One region of the Paenibacillus sp. M-152 genome, then DNA from elsewhere that is predicted to be linked to it. Evidence: predicted binding sites of a transcription regulator. Region 1 holds the regulator's gene; the other holds the start of a gene.

Region 1 (9,241 bases):
ATGAGCTTGTATTCGAGGTTCCGCCTGAGGAAATGGAGACGATGAAAGAGCTTGTCCCGGCTACCATGGAAGCTGCATTAAAATTGGCTGTACCGCTTAAAGCGGAAGTCAGCTATGGCAGCAATTGGTATGAGGCCAAGTAAGATATTTCAATGAGCAGATAGTCCCAATTTGACGTTGCTTCCGTTATAATATAGGGTGAGGTGAAGACATCATGCCGGAATTACCGGAAGTAGAAACCATTAAACGAACACTAAACGAGCTTATCGTTGATAAACATATAGATCATGTAACCGTAAATTTGCCTCGTATTATCCAACGTCCCGATGATATCCACGCATTTGCGATGGAATTGGCCGGCCACCGGATTACAGGAGTGGAGAGACGCGGTAAGTTTCTTCGGATTTTGCTGGACGGGCTGGTGCTTGTCTCCCATCTTCGAATGGAAGGACGCTATGGATTGTATTCACAAGATGATCCTGTGGAAAAGCATACCCATGTCATCTTTCATTTTAAAGATGGTACGGAGCTGCGTTATCAGGATGTGCGCCAGTTCGGCACGATGCACTTATTTCCGGCAGGACAGGATTTGCTGGAAAAGCCGCTAAACAAACTCGGTTTGGAACCGATGGACGAGGCTTTTACACCTGAAATGCTGCGTGCCGCTGTTGGAACTCGTTCGACTTCGATCAAGGCAGCGCTGTTAAACCAGTCATATGTAGTAGGCATCGGGAATATTTATGTAGATGAATCGTTATTTAAGGCAGGGATTCATCCGGCACAGCCAGCCAAAAGCTTAACGGATAGTCAATTTCGCATACTGCATGAAGCTATTGTCTCCACGCTGGGCGCGTCGATTCAGGTTGGTGGCTCGTCCATCAAATCATTCGTCAACGGACAGGGCAAAACGGGCGATTTCCAGCATCAGTTGCAAATTTATGGACGTAACGCGAAGCCTTGCATGAACTGTGGTACATTGATCGAAAAATCCGTCGTAGCCGGACGTGGCACACATCATTGCCCGGTCTGCCAGCCTTTGCGCTAAACAGGCACAGTCACCCCAAGCCCATCCCTCTCATATATTGTTCCAAGTACCAATACTGCGAAGGAAGTAGGTTGCTGTAAGGCCCAGCCTTCGCAATGGGAGGGAATTTGGAGTGGCAAATCATTGGGGAGCCCTGCTGTTACTGGCATTTGCACTAAGTTTGGACAGTTTCGGAGTCGGTGTTACATATGGTCTGCGCAAAATGAAAATTCCACTGTTGTCGATTGCGATCATCTCAGTATGTTCAGGTTTAGTGATCGGCATATCCATGCAGCTCGGCGCATTACTATCTCGTGTTCTGTCTCCTGTATATACGACGGTTTTCGGTGCTGTCATTCTGATCTGTATCGGCTGCTACTCTTTGATTCAGGCTCTGCACCGCAAGGAAGATTTGACGGAGGAAGCAGCGGAAGTCCCGGGGAATCTTCGCCTTACGGAACAGGTTGATTCAGAGAATATATCAGCACTTGCGGAGAAAAAAAGTGCAGAGGATGCCAATACAGAGTCTCTAAGCAGCTCAGGAAAAGGCCTACCGACAGAAACCTCTTTGGAGCTACAGCAAGAGGAGCGAACGTTATTTTCGCTGGAGTTCCGCAAATGGGGGCTTGTTATTCGGATTCTTCGAAGCCCATCTGCTGCGGATATGGACCGTTCCGGCAGTATATCTGCTACCGAAGCGGTTTGGTTAGGTATTGCATTATCGGTCGATGCGTTCGGAGCGGGATTAGGTGCAGCCATGCTTGGTTTTCAGCCCCTGTCTACTGCGCTGGCTATTACGTTATTCAGTGGTGTATTTTTAATTGCTGGTATGAAGGCAGGGTTCTTCCTGTCAGCATTTCGATTTATGAAGGCGCTCGGTGTATTGCCGGCATTATTACTCATTATGATGGGCATATTGAAGCTGTTATGAGGTGAAGAGCATGAATATCGGATTAACCGGAGGGATCGCTACCGGAAAAAGCACCGTGTCGGCTCTTTTGGTCGCCAAGGGTGCGCTGCTGATCGACGCAGATGCCATTGCCCGGGAAGTCATGCTTCCGGGGCATCCGGTGCTGGCGGCGGTCATACAGCATTTTGGACAAGCTATAGTGAACAGTGACGGTACCCTGCACCGCAAAAGACTGGGAGAGATTGTATTCGGAGACCCTGTTCAGCGACAGGCACTTAACGATATTACGCATCCTGCTATTCGTGAGGAAATGCGTCTGCGCATGGAAGCTTATGAACGGGAGCAGCCGGACAAGCTTGTTTTGGCAGATATCCCGTTAATGTATGAGTCTGGGCTGGAGAGCCTGTACGAGGAAATTATGGTTGTATATGTACCACGTGATATTCAGCTCCGACGTCTGATGCTTAGAGACGGTCTGACAGAAGAGCAAGCCGAGCTTCGCCTGTCCGCACAAATGGATATCGAGCAGAAAAAAAGTTTGGCTGATATTGTTATTGATAATAGCGGAACACAGACTGAGACGAAGCGGCAAATTGATCAGTTTTGGCAGCGAAAGGGACTTGCATGAACATTTTACGTAAAAAAAGAGTCCTGCTCATTTTGTTTGTCGGATTTGTCCTGATTCTGTTCCTCAATTCCAATTGGATGTCATGGTTTTACCCGATTCAATATAAGGATGAAATTCGGCAATATTCTCAGACGTATGAAGTGGACCCATTTTTGGTGGCGTCTATTATCCGTGTGGAAACAAACTTTAAAACCAGCAAGCAGTCACACAAGGGTGCACTGGGGCTTATGCAGATTATGCCGAATACCGCCAATTGGATTATGGACAGTGCCCAGATTCAGAAGGTCCCGCTGGACAGTGTAAAGCACGAGCCCGGCACCAACATTGAGCTGGGAACCTGGTATCTGCATAACCTGTCTATGAAGTTTCAGGATAATCCTGTGGTCATCGTAGCGGCATACAATGCTGGTCCAGGTAAAGTTAAGGAGTGGCTGGATCAAGGGGTGTGGGATGGCAAAGAAGAGTCCATTAAGCAAATCCCTTTTGGTGAGACACGGCATTATGTACAGCGAGTCATCTACTATTACAGGCAATATACAAAAATTTATAATGAGTTTTAAGTGACAGGTTAATGACAATATGAGCCTTTTCGCTTTAAAATGAAAAAAGCGCAGGACAGGCTGTTTTTAGCAGCCTATCCCTACACTTTTTCGTATTACTTCTTGATTATTACCGAGATTATTGGTATTGACCTGCCAATTGTTGTTCGGCGATCGTTACGAGGCGTTTTGTGATGTAGCCCCCGATCGAACCGTTCTCATAGGAAGTCATGTTACCTTGGTATCCATCTTGAGGAATGCTGATACCTAGCTCTTGAGCGATTTCATATTTCATTTGCTCCAGAGCACCGGAGGATCTGCTGACTACCAGGTTGTTGGAGTTGCCATTGTTTCCTTGTGCCATTGTTGTTCACCTCCTCGCGACGTGGTAAACATATTATGATCCGTTTCGACAAAATTATTACTAAAAAGCTTCGGGAATTTATTGGAAAAAGGAAGTGATGAGATTATGAAGTGCCCGTATTGTGCCTACAATGGCACGAAAGTGTTGGATTCGCGACCAGCGAATGATAATAAGTCCATCCGCCGCCGTCGCGAATGCGAGCAGTGTGCCAGGCGTTTTACCACCTTTGAAATGGTAGAAGAGACCCCATTGATGGTCATCAAAAAAGATGGCAGCCGTGAAGAGTTTAGCCGTGATAAAATGCTGCGCGGTCTCATTCGAGCCTGTGAAAAGCGTCCAGTATCAGTCGAGCAACTCGATCTGATCGTATCTCAGGTGGAAAACGCTATACGCAACACAGCAGCCACAGAGGTGGATAGCCAGCAGATTGGTGAGCTAGTCATGGAACAGCTCTATCCGGTGGATGAAGTCGCCTACGTACGCTTTGCGTCCGTCTATCGGCAGTTCAAAGACATCAATATGTTTATGAAGGAACTGAAAACACTGTTATCCAAAGATACAGACAGCGACTGATCGCTGACTGTATCTTTTTAGGGCCGTTGTGGAAAGAGGATTATATTTTTTTTATAAAAGTATTGACACAGGGTCGAATATTTTATATGATATAGAAGTCGCTTGAAACGTTAATTCATTTACATGTGACGGGGCCTTAGCTCAGCTGGGAGAGCGCATCGCTGGCAGCGATGAGGTCAGGGGTTCGATCCCCCTAGGCTCCACCATAATTTTATATGGACTCTTAGCTCAGTTGGTAGAGCAGTTGACTCTTAATCAATTGGTCCAGGGTTCGAGTCCCTGAGAGTCCATTCTTTAGAAAAAACGGCAGAAATGCCGTTTTTTTTTGTTGTTCATAGATCTGTTTCCAGCCTAACCAAGGGCAGGTAAGGGTTGAATGAGCGCTTATCGAGTTTGATTATAAATAGCAACCCATTGTTTGTGAGTGTAACTTTGATCGTTGTTTCAACGCAGTTCGTATTTTACAAATGAGTTGAGTTCCTTCAAATGAATTTCTAAATGAAATAATAGATTATGCTGAAATGAATTGAAATTAACTTTACATGGTGAGAATGTAGCTACTTAGATATAATCGTAAACGAGGATGGAGAGCAACTGAAGGAGCTTTTGAAAAAAGAGGGTACATCTTGCAGGATGGGAAAGAAACGACGTCCTATATGAATGTACCGCATGATGTAAAGCTGGAATTACCAAACGGGTTTAGAATTTCGGATGCGAATGAAGTTGCTTCTTTCACTACTCTCTGGTACGACGAGCTAAATAAAATAGGAATACTGGAGCCTGTAGGTACGATACCGAAGTATAGAAAAATGGGGCTTGGAAAAGCCGTTATTTATGAAGCCATAAAAAGAGTCAAGGACAAAGGTGTAGAAAGAATCTTTGTGGGTTCTGATCAGTCCTTTTATTTTTCGATGGGGTTTTCATTAGCCTATTCCAAAGAAATATGGAAAAAAAGAATATCATTGTTTAATGCTGACTGACATAATCGGCAAGAATCTTCAGGTACTCACTATTCACCAATTGTCTCGGGGCAAATATGGCTGTTAAGAAGGTTAGGGACTTGGAATGCGCGATTTGTTCATTCATCATGGAATGGTCAACTTCAGGCAAATGAATGACAGACAGCAGCTCTGGAGATATCTTTTGGCGATATACTCGCTCGGTGTCTTTTACATCTACGTTCATATCTTTTCCAGCCAGAACCAAGAGTACTGGGGATTTTAAGTAGCTTAATTCTTCCGTAGAATCAGAACGAAAATTTTTGCCTATAAAGCTCCATCTTTCTTTGGGAATTATATTCTCAGGATCGGCCATGCTTAGGTACTCTTCATAGGGAGCATGTTTTTTCAGTAGTTGTAGAATCTTTTGGTCGTAGTCCAGTCTCTTTTTAATTTGCTGCGGGCTAGCTCCTTCTTGTTCCAACTCTTTCCTGGTGTTAAATTGCCCTTGTGTAATCCAATTCACGGCCGGCGATACAAGGATGCTGAATGCAATATCATGCTCCTCTTTAACGATTTTCGGAATGACCCAGCCTGCTTGACTGGCCCCCCATAGGCCGATCTTGTGCTTATCAATCATCGGTAAGGTTTTGGCCCAGTCAACTGCATATCGAATCTCCTGTGCCCGATCCTCCATGCTCTGCTCCAGCCAATTGCCTGGAGCGCCGTTAATACCGGGCTTATTCAGGGATAAGGAAGCATAGCCCTTAGAAGCGAACCTTTCCCACAGTGGTTTGTATCCATCATCATAGGTGTCATTGATTGGACCATCTCCATGGACAAAAACAACCAGTCCAATCTTTCCCGAGTAGTTCTTAGGCAAAGCCAGTGTACCTGTTAATACTCCTTTGGGAGTCGCAATTTGTATTTTTTCTTCCGTCATCTTGTAGGAATTTTGATATAAAACAATCAATATCAAGGCAACAACCAGACCTGCCACAATACCAAGGGTAAGCCTATATGTTTTTTTCAATGCTGTTCTCTCCACGATTGCAGTTTCGTTCTTTCCAGCTCATTAGATGCCATACAGGCTCCTTGAACCAAAAATGCCGCCAATAATTATATTGGGACTGCTCTATTTCAAACGCTAGATTGTGGTACAAACGAATAGCCTGCTGGTTCTTATGTGCTACATGAAGTGTCAACGCATGGAAACCGGAATCAACCGTAAACTGCTGTGCGAAAGCTAGAAAACGTCGCCCGATCCCCTGATTGCGATGACTTGAGCGAATCGCCAAATGATCTATGTAACACTCATCTATGGCAGGCTTATATTCCAGCGCATGCATGCCTGTCAAAAATTTAAATACATTGAAGCAGCCAAACTGTTTTATAAGCGGAGCCAAAGAAATGAGATTGGCTATAGGAAGTGAAGAGGAGGGAGCCTTCCATTTGAGCGAAAGGACACCAACAACATCTTCGTTCTCTTTGGCCACAAATTGTTTCATAGATATACAATTAGCATTTTGAACCCAAACCTGCATTAATAAACGCTGTATATCTTGATCCTCCAGTGCAACAAGAGCTTGAAATTTTGCTTTAAACGATTCCACTAAGAGCTTACATACAGCTTCATGGTCTTGCTCTTGATAAGCAACAATGTCATAGGATTGTGGACTCATGTAACGCCTCCTGCACATCCGAAATTTGTACTTGAATCTCATATTGCAGCTCGTTGCTGTCAAATATGGATAGATAGGATTTTTCCACCACAATGATTTTGCTTAAGCATTCATAGTGGTGCTGGGTCGCATAATGCTCCAGTTGTTGGACTTGGTGTTCTATCTCAGCGTCTTCAGTGGCGGAGAAGTGCTTGTAGAGATAGGTACCTTCTTCCAGAATGTAGTCAGCTGTTCCTGATGTCGTTTCATAATATAGCTTCACCTCTCCAGAATCAGATAGATAATGTAGATCATTTTCAAATAATTGTGGCGGGGCAGGCCGCTGCTCAAATAGATTCCTGGCCGTGAGTTCTTGATCACTCTCCAATGCAAACCACAGCTTTAAATGTCGAGTGCCCTGCAGCTTGAGTCGATACTCATTGTTCTGCTGGGTAAGGGTATGATGTTCTTTTAGCACTTTGTGAATAAACTGTTCGAGCAACTTTAAGTTAGCGATTTCATCCTGTACCTTCTGTAACGAATGTTCTAAAAGCTGGTTGTAATCATCGGCAGTGTAGGAAGTCATACATTCTTCAATTTGACCGACAGGGATGTTTAGTTTACGTAGCATTAAAATATGGGAAAGTTGATAAATTTCATGAAGTCCGTACATTCGATATTGATTTTCATCTGTGTATAACGGATAAAGGATCCCCTTTTCCTCAAAATACCGCAGCTGATGTACAGATACATTCATGAGCTGAGCAAGCTGGCTGATCGTTATGTGTTTTTTCAATGATAGGTCTCCTTACTCATAATTGATAATTGAATAACTTCACTATAAACCTTAGGTCAGACCTAAGGTCAATAGAAAATATCCGCAGAGTTTACCTCTCGTTCATAACCCGTTATAATCATAAGATTAGTGAGCATAAACCAAATGTTCAGGATGAAGGTTAGAATGGGGAAATCATGTTGAAGACTTTTAAGAAGGTATACATTGAGATCACAAGCATTTGCAATCTTGCATGCAGTTTTTGCCCTCAGACACAACGTGTCAAAAAATTTATTGATCCGGAAGTTTTTCGGAATGTGCTTGATCAGGTCAAGCCGCATACGGATTACATTTATCTGCATGTAAAAGGAGAGCCTTTGCTCCATCCCAAAATTGATCTTTTGCTGGAGAGTGCGCATGAGAAAGGCTTAAAGGTCAACATTACCACCAATGGTACCTTGCTGCCGAAGACCGGACATAAGCTGCTTGGTCAGCCAGCCTTACGGCAGATGAATTTTTCTCTTCATAGTTTCGACGGGCATGAAGGTTCTGTGGATCGAGAAGGTTATTTGGGTCATATTTTCACGTTTGTCAGAGAAGCTGTGAAGCACAATATCATTATTTCCTTCCGTCTCTGGAATCTGACTCAAGATAATTTGACTAATGTGCAGCGTCAGCGCAACCGGGAGACACTGGAGCAATTGGAGCAAGAGTTTGGACTGGATTATCGGATTGAGGAAAAAGTAATACCGGGCAGTGGGGTCAAAATCGCTCCTAATGTATATTTGAATCAGGACTACGAATTTGAATGGCCTAGCCTGAGTGCTCCGGAAGATGACGGAAAAGGCTTTTGTCACGCGCTTCGCAGTCAGGCGGCGGTTTTGGTGGATGGAACAGTGGTCCCTTGCTGTCTTGATGGAGAAGGTGTCATTAACTTAGGAAATGTGCATGAGCAAACTTTTTCCGAGATCGTGGAAGGTGAGCGTGCAAACCGTCTGTACTTTGGATTCTCCAGAAGAGAAGCAGTAGAAGAGTTGTGCCGAAAGTGCGGGTATCGCAAACGATTTGGAACCTAATCATAGAGGTGGAACTTTAAGCGACAATAGAATGGATCACAAGAAAGAGAGCCCTTTTACAGGGCTTTTTCTTATATTTGCATAGGGGGATAATCAGCGGCTTTGACGATCTAGAGGAAGTTAGACGTAATGATTGCTTGTGAGAATGATTATCAATTATAATAAATTTATTCTAATAAATTGGGCGGGATAAGCAATACATCGGTTTGGATAGGGGCTGAGTGGTAGTAATGAAGTTGAACGATCACATTGTATTGTGGAATCATGTGTTTATACAGGTGATGGATGTTCGCCATAAGAAAATGGATAAAGGGGAAGAATTGAGGAGCTATAGACTTCCGTCAGTGCGTTTTTATATACGGTGCGCGGAAGTGCACGAGTATGGCTGGATGACAGTGTTCATAGGGTGGATCGTTTCCATGTCCTGCATGGGGGGAAAGGAATGTGCTTGAGCGTCCTGACAGAGGATGTGCTTGAATATTATATCATTCTGTACAAGGCAACTTTGGCCCTGCCCAGTCGTAAGGAGCTTGTACAATTGCTGGAAAGGGAAAATCCTTTTCAGAATCAGTATGCTTTCGCACCTCACTACCCGCTGCCCCTGTATGATAAAGTGAAGCTGTTGGAGCAAGAATGGCATAAGGGATCGGGACTTGGTAAACTGCATGTCAAAGCTTTGTTTCATCATTTTGTATTCGAGTTGTTACACCAACTGGATCGACAAGGTATTCAGCCCCTTAAGCCTGACTTGGT
Region 2 (9,241 bases), 170 kb from region 1:
GCGTTCCCGTTGCTCAGGCGTGTAGGCCTTTTTCCAGCCCCAGCCTGCATTTTCTTCGTAATGCGCCCATGCAGAATCAATCTCATTATTGCCGCACCATAACGCAATGCAAGGATGATGGCGCAAACGCTTGATGTTATCTTCGGCTTCCTGCGCTACATTGTCCAAAAAAGCCTGATCCCCCGGATACATGCTGCATGCGAACATAAAATCTTGCCACACGAGCAAGCCGTATTCATCACAAAGGTCATAAAATACGTCTTCTTCATAAATACCGCCACCCCACACCCGCAACATATTCATATGTGAGGCGGCCGCACTGGCAATTTCATGCCGGTATCGTTCCAACGTAACTTCGGCAGCAAAGCTGTCATTCGGAATATGGTTCGCTCCCTTTGCGAATACGGGGATTCCATTCAGCTCAAAATAGAAGCTCTCCCCTGCCGTATCCCGCTCACGTATTAGACGAATCGATCGTAGTCCCGTTTTCACTGATTTTTCCGCAATTACTGCTTCCTGTGCCTGCTTCTTCAATTCGGCTACAAACGTATACTGATGCGGCTCTCCCAGCCCACGACACCACCACAGCTTCGGCTCCTTCATATCCAGCTCCAGCTCTACTGTTTGCTTTCCTTTCAGAAGACGAACCGGCTTGGACCACACCCTGCCATCAGCAGAAATACACAACTCGGCATCTCTAATCTCAGCTGCACTTTCAATCTCTACCATTGCCGTGAGTTCAGCCCTCTCGGTACTCACTTTGTCGTGTCGAATAAACAAGTCTCTTACGACCAAACCAGACCAAGCTTCAATCCGGACCTCTCTCCAGATACCGCTCGTCACCAGCCTCGGTCCCCAATCCCAACCATAGTGATAGGGAGCCTTACGAGCGAAAACGCTTACTTTTTTATCGGACAAGCCACCTATCTCGGACTGATCATTCGGTGCGGGGAGTCCATAGCCCAACCTTTCCAGCTTAGGCACATCTTCCGCAATCGGAGAGCGAAAATGGATTTCAAGCCGATTTTTCCCTTGCTGAACAAATGCCTTCACATCCTGTCTCCATACCCGAAACATATTATTGGCCGATAAGACAGTTTGACCATTCACTCTTACATCTGCGTAGGTGTCCAGACCTTCCAACACCAGCTCTACAAATTGACATTGAAGCTGATTTGCATCTATCTCAAAATAGGCTTCATATATCCAATCCTGCTTATCAATCCACTGTACCTCCATCTCGTTCATACCGATAAAAGGATCAGGAATTTTGCCATGTCGCAAAAGATCGGTATGCACACAACCCGGTACTTTCGCACTGAGCCACTCATCACTATGTGCTTCCCTAAACCTCCAGCCATCCAACCCTATCACATTAATCATCGTCGCAAGCCTCCCTATAAGGATGATTGGGAACATCTGGATCACTCATTAACATAACAAAAATAACATTAAGCTAACAAATCAGTCAATTGTTTTTTTGAACAATCGGTAAAACACAAAATAAAAGTCGCCCTCTACCCCTAAACAGGCTAAAAGCGACTTCCCTCGGCTTCACTGTGGATCAAATTCATCCCACATATCCGGACATCAACTATATTTGATTGTGCTAAAGGGACGATCACGATCATCATTTTCCTGCCTGATCCGTGGCGCGTGAACTTCCCGTACGAGTAGATCAGCGTGTAGCAACTTTTTTTCCACAGGCGAGTTTGGGTTCATGATGCGCCATAATAATTGGTCTACCGCCCGCATCCCCAACAGTTCCTTATCCACTCTCACCGTGGCATAAATCGGCATTTGATCATTCGTATCGTCAAACCCGGTTACCCCGCACCGCCTCGGAACGTCAATCCCCTTTTCTTTCAATACTTCCACGACTTGCGAAGCAGTCACGTCATTAGCACAAACAAAAACCTCTGGTAGCTCATTCTCGGACAACTTGTCCATTTCCTCAGCAAGCGCCTGCGCTCCCCCATAAATAAGGGCTTTGTTCTGCCGTAATTCTACTCCGCTCATTTCCAGTGCAGACCGAAAAGCTTCCCAACGTTCATAGAAACTGTGAGCGTCGTCAATATGACCCACAAACTGAAAGTGGGCATAGCCCCTGCACAGCAAATCCTTCATTAATTCATTCATGCATGTGCGATTATCCGTGAACACCGCATCACTTAAAAATGCAGAGTCCCAATGATCCACCATGACAACCGGAATACCCATTCGATAAATGTTCAGTAATAACGTAGTTGAAATCGTTCCTACAGTGATAATCCCTTTAATAGCCTCTGGGTTCAGTAAAGAAAACATATCGTCAGTTGAAGGCTCCGTTAGCGTGATCATATCCAATCCCCTGCGGTTCAGACGCTCGGAAATCCCTTCAAATACAGGTCCCCAGTACTTGGACTCCCGATTCTGGTGTCGAATATTCGGAAATAACACCAGCACCGTACCCGACCATTCTCTGGCATCTGTGTCCCGAGGCTCTACCCCAGTCATTTTGGGATGACTGCGAAAATAGCCCATCTGGGCAGCAAGCTTAACCAGCAGCGCCCTTGTCTCTTCACTTACACCGGGTTTGCCTGACAGTGCACGCGAAACAGCAAACTTTGAAACGCCCGCCGCATCCGCAATTTCCTGTAATGTTACTTTTCCACGCATCTCCTCACCCAACCCTATTCGAAATCTTTTTCTACCTTAGTCTTCTAAATATACAGGTATGCCTATAAACTGGTACCATCGTAGCATACTTTGTTTTAGATCATCAAACGATGTATTTGCACAAATCCACACCTTTCATTTAAATATGTTTGCTTAATAAAAAACAAAACACATAACAAATAAACATAAATAACTTGACGTAAGGTTCTTTATTTCCTACAATTTACTATTGAAAGCACTTACATTGTGTAAATCATACTTATTAAGGGGGATTTGCAGATGTTCACGAACAGGTCGGTACAACAATGCTCTATCCTGCTCCTGGCTTTGCTGCTGCTTGTTACAACGGGCTGCGCGAATGGCAAAGGCGGTACGGCAGAAAAGGAAGACCCCGATGACACCAGTCCCATTACATTTACGTTCTTTGGCGGTGACTCAAGCTCCAACTGGAACAACATGAAGGACGCTGTCGGGCAGGAAATAACCAAGAAAACGGGTGTTACACTCAATGCCGAACATGCTGTCAACGGTCGAGGCGAGGAAAAGTTTGCTTTAATGGCTGCTAGCGGAGAGTACCCTGATCTCGTGTACCCCAAAGGAGACATTGGAAAGCTGGTCGATGCCGGAGCACTCATTGACTTAACCGACCTGATTGATAAATACGGTCCTAACATTAAGAAAGTGTATGGAGATTATTTTAACCGTATTAAATATAGTAGTGAAGATCCCGCCATTTACACCATCCCAACCAATTTGGGCGTAGATCACATCGCGTTTGATGCACAAGCAGGCTTCGAAATCCAGCATCAGGCCCTTAAGAAGCTCGGATACCCCAAAATTCGCACCGTTCAAGATTTTGAAAAAGCACTTAAAGATTATGTCGCCAAATACCCTACTACTAATGGCCAGCCTACCATTCCCTTATCGCTCGATGCCGAGGACTGGAAAATGCAGATTACTGTGACAAACCCGGCAGTTACGGCTACAGGTGGACCAGACGATGGCGAATATTATATTGATCCTAAAACACACAAAGCCACTCTTCACTACAAACGCCCAGAAGAGCGAGAGTATTTCCGCTGGTTAAACCATATGTACAATGAAGGTCTGTTGGATAAGGATACTTTTGTACAAAAAAGCGATCAGTACAAATCCAAAATCGCCGCAGGTCGTGTCATTGGACTGATTGATCAGGAATGGAACTACCAAGATGCCGAAAATGCGCTCAAGGCAGCAGGTAAGGATGAATACACCTACTCCCACTTTCCAGTCACTTTAAATGAGCAATACGAAGATCATTCCCTTCAGCCCATTGGTTTTGATACTGCGTCCGGGATCGGCATCACAACTTCATGCAAAAACCCGGTGCGAGCGATCAAGTTTCTGGACTTCCTGGCCTCCGACGAAGGACAAATTTTGCGTAATTGGGGAATTGAAGGCCAGCATTACAATGTAGAGAATGGCAAACGAGTCATTCCTGCAGCTGTGCAAGAACGCAAAAACAAAGATAATGCTTCTTTTAGCAGAGAGTCAGGTATCGGTTTGTATTGGATATGGGGACCTCATTACGGCGATAGCGTTAAGGACCCTACTGGCAACTATTACACAACCAATTATCCGGAGATGATTACCGAAAATTATAGCCAAGCAGAAAAAGAATCCCTTCAGGCATATAAAGCCCGGACATGGAAAGACCTATTCCCGAACGAGAAGGATTTTCCGGTAAAAGAGTGGGGTGCTGCCTACAACATGCCTGTTCCGACCAATACAAATTACAATGTTATTTATCAGAAGTCGCAGGACATTGTACGCAAACGGATTCCTGAGGCCGTACTCGCCAAGCCAGATCAATTCGATGCTGTGTATGACCGCATGCTCCAAGAGCTGGATCAGGCGGGTGTACCAAAGGCTGAAGAAATCTACACTGGCCTGATCCAGAATCGTCTGAAGTTATGGTACGGGGAGAAATAGAGTCTGATTACTCATGAAGGTGCATAGGGGCTGACAGCCAGAACCTGTTTAGCCCTGTTTGCATTAAACATTCTGCTTTGTTGCTTTTTCTTTCCAAGAACTATTTTTCCTTGATCCCCGATGGACATAAAGCAACAAAAAGATTGGGATCAATGCAATCCCGCCACACAGCATCCAAGATATCTGAATAGGTGTTTGATCCGAAGCAAGATTGGTAAAATTACGGCTTACGATGCCTGTCACGATTAAACCTATACACATGCCTAGTTGGGAAATGGCTGAATCCAGAGATAGCAGTGTTGAACGATACTCATTGGAGATTCTTTTGTTCAGAAAAATTTGTTTGGCAACCGGGTACATCCCTCGCCCAATTTCATAGATAAAAAAGGTAAGCAGTACAGGATAAAACGTGTTGAAAGCACCCGCTAAAATGAGCCATATCCCAATCATCCCGCAAGCATACATGAGTATATGTACATCACTATAACGTGCGCCTAGCTTTCGAACCAGATAGCTTCCCAAAGTCATACATAGTGAATAGCCTGCCTTAATAAACCCCATAATCCAAATCCCTTGTTCAGAAAGACCGACCAGACGTGGCTGTTGAAAGGTATTCCCCGCCGAATTCGAAAAGCTGATAAATAAACCAATGATAAACACAATCCAGATCGACTTATTTTCAAACCGATACAGACACTTTCCCCGATAATCGTTTTAATGTGAGTAGTTGATGTTTTTCGATGGGGAATATTCTTCTCACCCATATAAAAGCAGCATAGAAAAATACACAGGATAATAGATACAATGCTGGCCACCCAGGGAAGTGAATAGTTAAAAGTTGCGAGAAAGGCCCCCAACAGACCGCAAATAAATCCCGAAATATACTGTATACTATTAGATGTTGTAAAAAGAACTTCCATCGGCTTATCACTGTTTTCCACAGCCCAGGATTCCAACGAGCCTGATTGCAAGCATATTGCCAGACCCCCAAAGACTTGTGCGAACACAAGCAGCCACATGTGATCTGCCCAAACGAACAACACACTGTAGACTAGAAAACAACAGACCCCCATAACAATAGAAATCTTTCTTCCATATTTGTCTGCAATAGCTCCTGTTGGTATTTCAAACGGAAAAATACTTACAAAGAATACAACCAGCAAGAAATTCGCACTTTGCAGAGAAAGTCCTTTAGCTAATAGAAATAGAATAAGCGTAGTTCCCGTGATTTCACTCATTTAAAATTGCAGAAAGCTGACGGAGTAAAATAGCTTATGTGGCCTCACTTTCAGGATTCCTTCGTTTTCTCTACAGCCTCATACTCACTTCGCAACATTCCCATCTGAATAATGTCATAGTACTGTCCTTCCCTGAAAAGCTTTTCCCGTAGCCGCCCTTCCTCCTTGAAGCCACATGCCAGATAGCAACGATATGCACGTTCATTGAACGCATACACCTCCAGTTCCAGCCGATGCAGGTTCAGCGAATGAAACGCAAATTTTTGTATCAACCGGATTGCTTCCCGCCCATATCCCTTACCCAGGTCACCGTCACGCCCGATCACAATCCCAAGGGTGGCGTGCCGATTCACCCAGTTAATTTTGAATAAATCGAGTTGTCCAATATAGTCCAATGTGTCTTTATGAGCAATGATAAAGCCCTTGATCTCAGAGTTGCCGTCAATCATCATCTGTACAAACGATTCACTATTAGCCAGTGAATGCGGATAGATAAATACGTCGCTTAAACCATGTGTGATTTCCGGGTCATTGACCCATCTTCGGATATCAGGTATATCCTCCTGACGGTACTCTCTTAAAACAATTCGTGCTCCAATGATATGTGGCATCGTCAGCTTCCTCCCTATATGTATTTGTTCTGGTAATACTCTAACACCTCGCCATCCCTTTACGCTCCCATTAATCTCACAAACTCCAGAAAACGTGTACCTTTATAATGAACCTCCCCGCGATCCCCGATTACAATCATTCCAAAATCCGAACCCTTTACCTTCAGCTCCTTACGTTCACCTCCTTCAAACTCAAAGGTGATATAGTAATCGGTCGAAGCTGAAAAATCACCCGATCCCCCACGCACTCTAGTTCGCTTATCCACAACCTTGCATGAACGTTGAACCTGTTCGGCTGCTTGATTGGAAAGACCCGCTCCGATTGTTTTCACAATCCCCGTAATAATTACAATAGCAATAAGTCCAAACACGATAAAAAAGATCATATTAAACGATTGAAATTCCATAAAAAAACCACTTTCCATCCACTTCATCCTTTCTACAGTAAAATGTAAATTTTACATTCTATTGCCCATTGACAAATCGTACATCTCCAGCCTCAAAAACTCCAATACTTTTTTAACATACTTACGAAAAAAAAGTTCTTTCGCTCTTTTCCGCACCCTGCTTGGACTTACACCGGATCTAGGTCCTCTGAGCCTCTCTAGACCGATTGACAAAACTATATATAGATATAAAATAGAGAATGTACTCTAAATATAGTGTAAAAAACGTATTTATGCCCGATATCTTGAAGATAAAGGTATGAAAATACATGTAAATATAGAGTCAAAAATCTTAAATGGCGCAGCCAGCAAGGGATTACAGCTATAATGGGTCTCTTGGCAATGCCGTTTTCTTTTTTTCGTTAATTGTTAAGGAGGTTGCACACCATGCTGATTGCTTATGATTCCAAGACCGGCAATGTAAAAAGATTTATAAACAAGCTCAAGCTTCCGGCTGTTCAGATTGAGGAACAAATGACTATAGAAGAACCTTACGTACTCATTACATATACAACCGGGTTTGGACAGATACCTGAGAGGGTATCTTCATTTTTGAAAAAAAATGCACAAAACCTTGTTGGTGTAGCTGCAAGCGGCAACCGTAACTGGGGTGATAAATTTGCCAAAAGTGCGGATTTGATTGCCGACCATTATAATGTCCCCGTGATTAGCAAATTTGAATTATCTGGAACGTTCGGAGATGTAGAGCGTTTTAAACAGGAGGTGAGCCGAGTTGCGGCATATTGAATTGAACAACATGTTGATGAAACGCGATACAGACGGCTTTTTCCAATTGGAAAAGGACCAAGAGGCTGTAGCAGAATTTATGAAGGAAGTTCAAGAACGGAGTTTGAAGTTTGCTGACACAGCTGCTCAAGTGCTGTATATGATTGAGAATGATTATTACGAAAATTTCTATAACAGCTACACGGCTGATGAAATTAATGATATTTTCCATATCACTCATAGCTATAATTTTAAATTCCCTTCCTATATGGCAGCATCCAAGTTTTATACCGATTATGCAATGAAGAGTAATGACCGTAAAGTCTACCTGGAACACTACCCTGACCGGGTGGCTGCTGTCGCCCTGCATTTGGGACGCGGCAACGCCGATACGGCCCGCCTGTTGTCCCGCTCGATGATGGAGCAACGTCTCCAGCCAGCTACACCAACTTTCCTGAACGCTGGCAAAAGCCGTCGTGGGGAATTGGTGTCCTGTTTCCTGCTCGAAATGGACGACTCTTTGAACTCAATCAACTATGTACTGAACACTTGCATGCAATTGTCCAAAATTGGCGGCGGTGTGGCGGTTAACCTGTCGAAGCTGCGGTCACGCGGTGAGGCGATTAAAGGTGTAGAAGGCGCAGCAAAAGGCATTATGCCTGTGCTGAAGCTGATGGAAGATGGTTTCTCCTACGCGGATCAAATGGGTCAACGTAAAGGCTCTGGCGCTGCCTATTACAACATATTCGGATGGGACGTGCTGGAGTTCCTGGATAGTAAAAAAATTAATGCCGATGAAAGAGTACGCCTTAAGACACTTTCGATCGGATTGCTGGTGCCCAACCGCTTTTACAAGCTGGCTCAAGATAATGAACCGCTGCATGTGTTTGCACCTTATAGTGTGTTCAAGGCTTATGGAACGCATTTGGACGACATGGATCTGGATGAAATGTACGATACACTGCTCGCTGACGATCGAGTGAAGAAAAAAATAGCAATGAGCGCACGTGATATGCTGACGAAAATTGCCATGATTCAGTTGGAGTCTGGCTATCCATATATTATGAATAAGAGTAACGCAAATCAGGCGCATGCTCTTAAAAACGTGGGCCAAATCAAAATGTCAAACCTGTGCACGGAAATCTTCCAGCTACAGGAAACTTCTGAGATTGCCGATTATGGACAACAGGATATTATTCGCCGGGATGTAAGCTGTAACCTGGCTTCCCTGAACATTGTAAATGTGATGGAGCACGGCAAAATCCGCGAGTCCGTTCATGAGGGTATGATTGCTCTTACCTCGGTCAGCGATATGACCCAAGTAGCTAATGCACCAGGTGTCGCGAAAGCGAACCGTGAAATGCATTCCGTTGGTCTGGGTGTCATGAATCTGCACGGCTACCTTGCCAAGAACAAGATTGCATATGAAAGCAATGAAGCGAAGGATTTTGTCCGTACCTTCTTTATGACGATGAACTATCATTCCATCGAAAAGAGTATGGAAATCGCAAAAGCAGCCGGACAAAGCTTCTATGGATTTGAGGAATCGGATTATGCGACAGGTGTATATTTTGACCGATATCTGAACACA

Evidence for each region. The regulator NrdR, encoded in region 1, represses ribonucleotide reductase genes. The targets are predictions, from matches to a motif close to AACACNATATATNGTGTT.
Region 2: nrdI (class Ib ribonucleoside-diphosphate reductase assembly flavoprotein NrdI) is a predicted target of NrdR. The motif match lies at 7,128-7,145, and genes of this name have one in related genera.

The regions. Positions count from the first base shown of each region.
Region 1 covers NZ_CP034141.1:1,899,386-1,908,626, forward strand. The annotation lists gene polA (DNA polymerase I) at 1-143, shown strand, start outside; gene mutM (DNA-formamidopyrimidine glycosylase) at 215-1,045, shown strand; gene EGM68_RS08605 (MntP/YtaF family protein) at 1,158-1,955, shown strand; gene coaE (dephospho-CoA kinase) at 1,966-2,562, shown strand; gene EGM68_RS08615 (lytic transglycosylase domain-containing protein) at 2,559-3,122, shown strand; gene EGM68_RS08620 (alpha/beta-type small acid-soluble spore protein) at 3,241-3,465, opposite strand; gene nrdR (transcriptional regulator NrdR) at 3,571-4,038, shown strand; tRNA gene EGM68_RS08630 (tRNA-Ala) at 4,169-4,244, shown strand; tRNA gene EGM68_RS08635 (tRNA-Lys) at 4,256-4,328, shown strand; gene EGM68_RS08640 (GNAT family N-acetyltransferase) at 4,665-5,018, shown strand; gene EGM68_RS08645 (alpha/beta hydrolase family protein) at 5,005-6,009, opposite strand; gene EGM68_RS08650 (GNAT family N-acetyltransferase) at 5,993-6,658, opposite strand; gene EGM68_RS08655 (helix-turn-helix domain-containing protein) at 6,639-7,433, opposite strand; gene EGM68_RS08660 (radical SAM/SPASM domain-containing protein) at 7,610-8,488, shown strand; gene EGM68_RS26010 (helix-turn-helix domain-containing protein) at 8,931-9,241, shown strand, end outside.
Region 2 covers NZ_CP034141.1:2,072,377-2,081,617, reverse strand. The annotation lists gene EGM68_RS09545 (beta-mannosidase) at 1-1,383, opposite strand, end outside; gene EGM68_RS09540 (LacI family DNA-binding transcriptional regulator) at 1,591-2,658, opposite strand; gene EGM68_RS09535 (ABC transporter substrate-binding protein) at 2,938-4,629, shown strand; gene EGM68_RS26045 (MFS transporter) at 4,693-5,289, opposite strand; partial or broken gene EGM68_RS26040 (MFS transporter) at 5,313-5,867, opposite strand; gene EGM68_RS09525 (GNAT family N-acetyltransferase) at 5,918-6,478, opposite strand; gene EGM68_RS09520 (DUF2500 domain-containing protein) at 6,538-6,903, opposite strand; gene nrdI (class Ib ribonucleoside-diphosphate reductase assembly flavoprotein NrdI) at 7,312-7,671, shown strand; gene nrdE (class 1b ribonucleoside-diphosphate reductase subunit alpha) at 7,658-9,241, shown strand, end outside.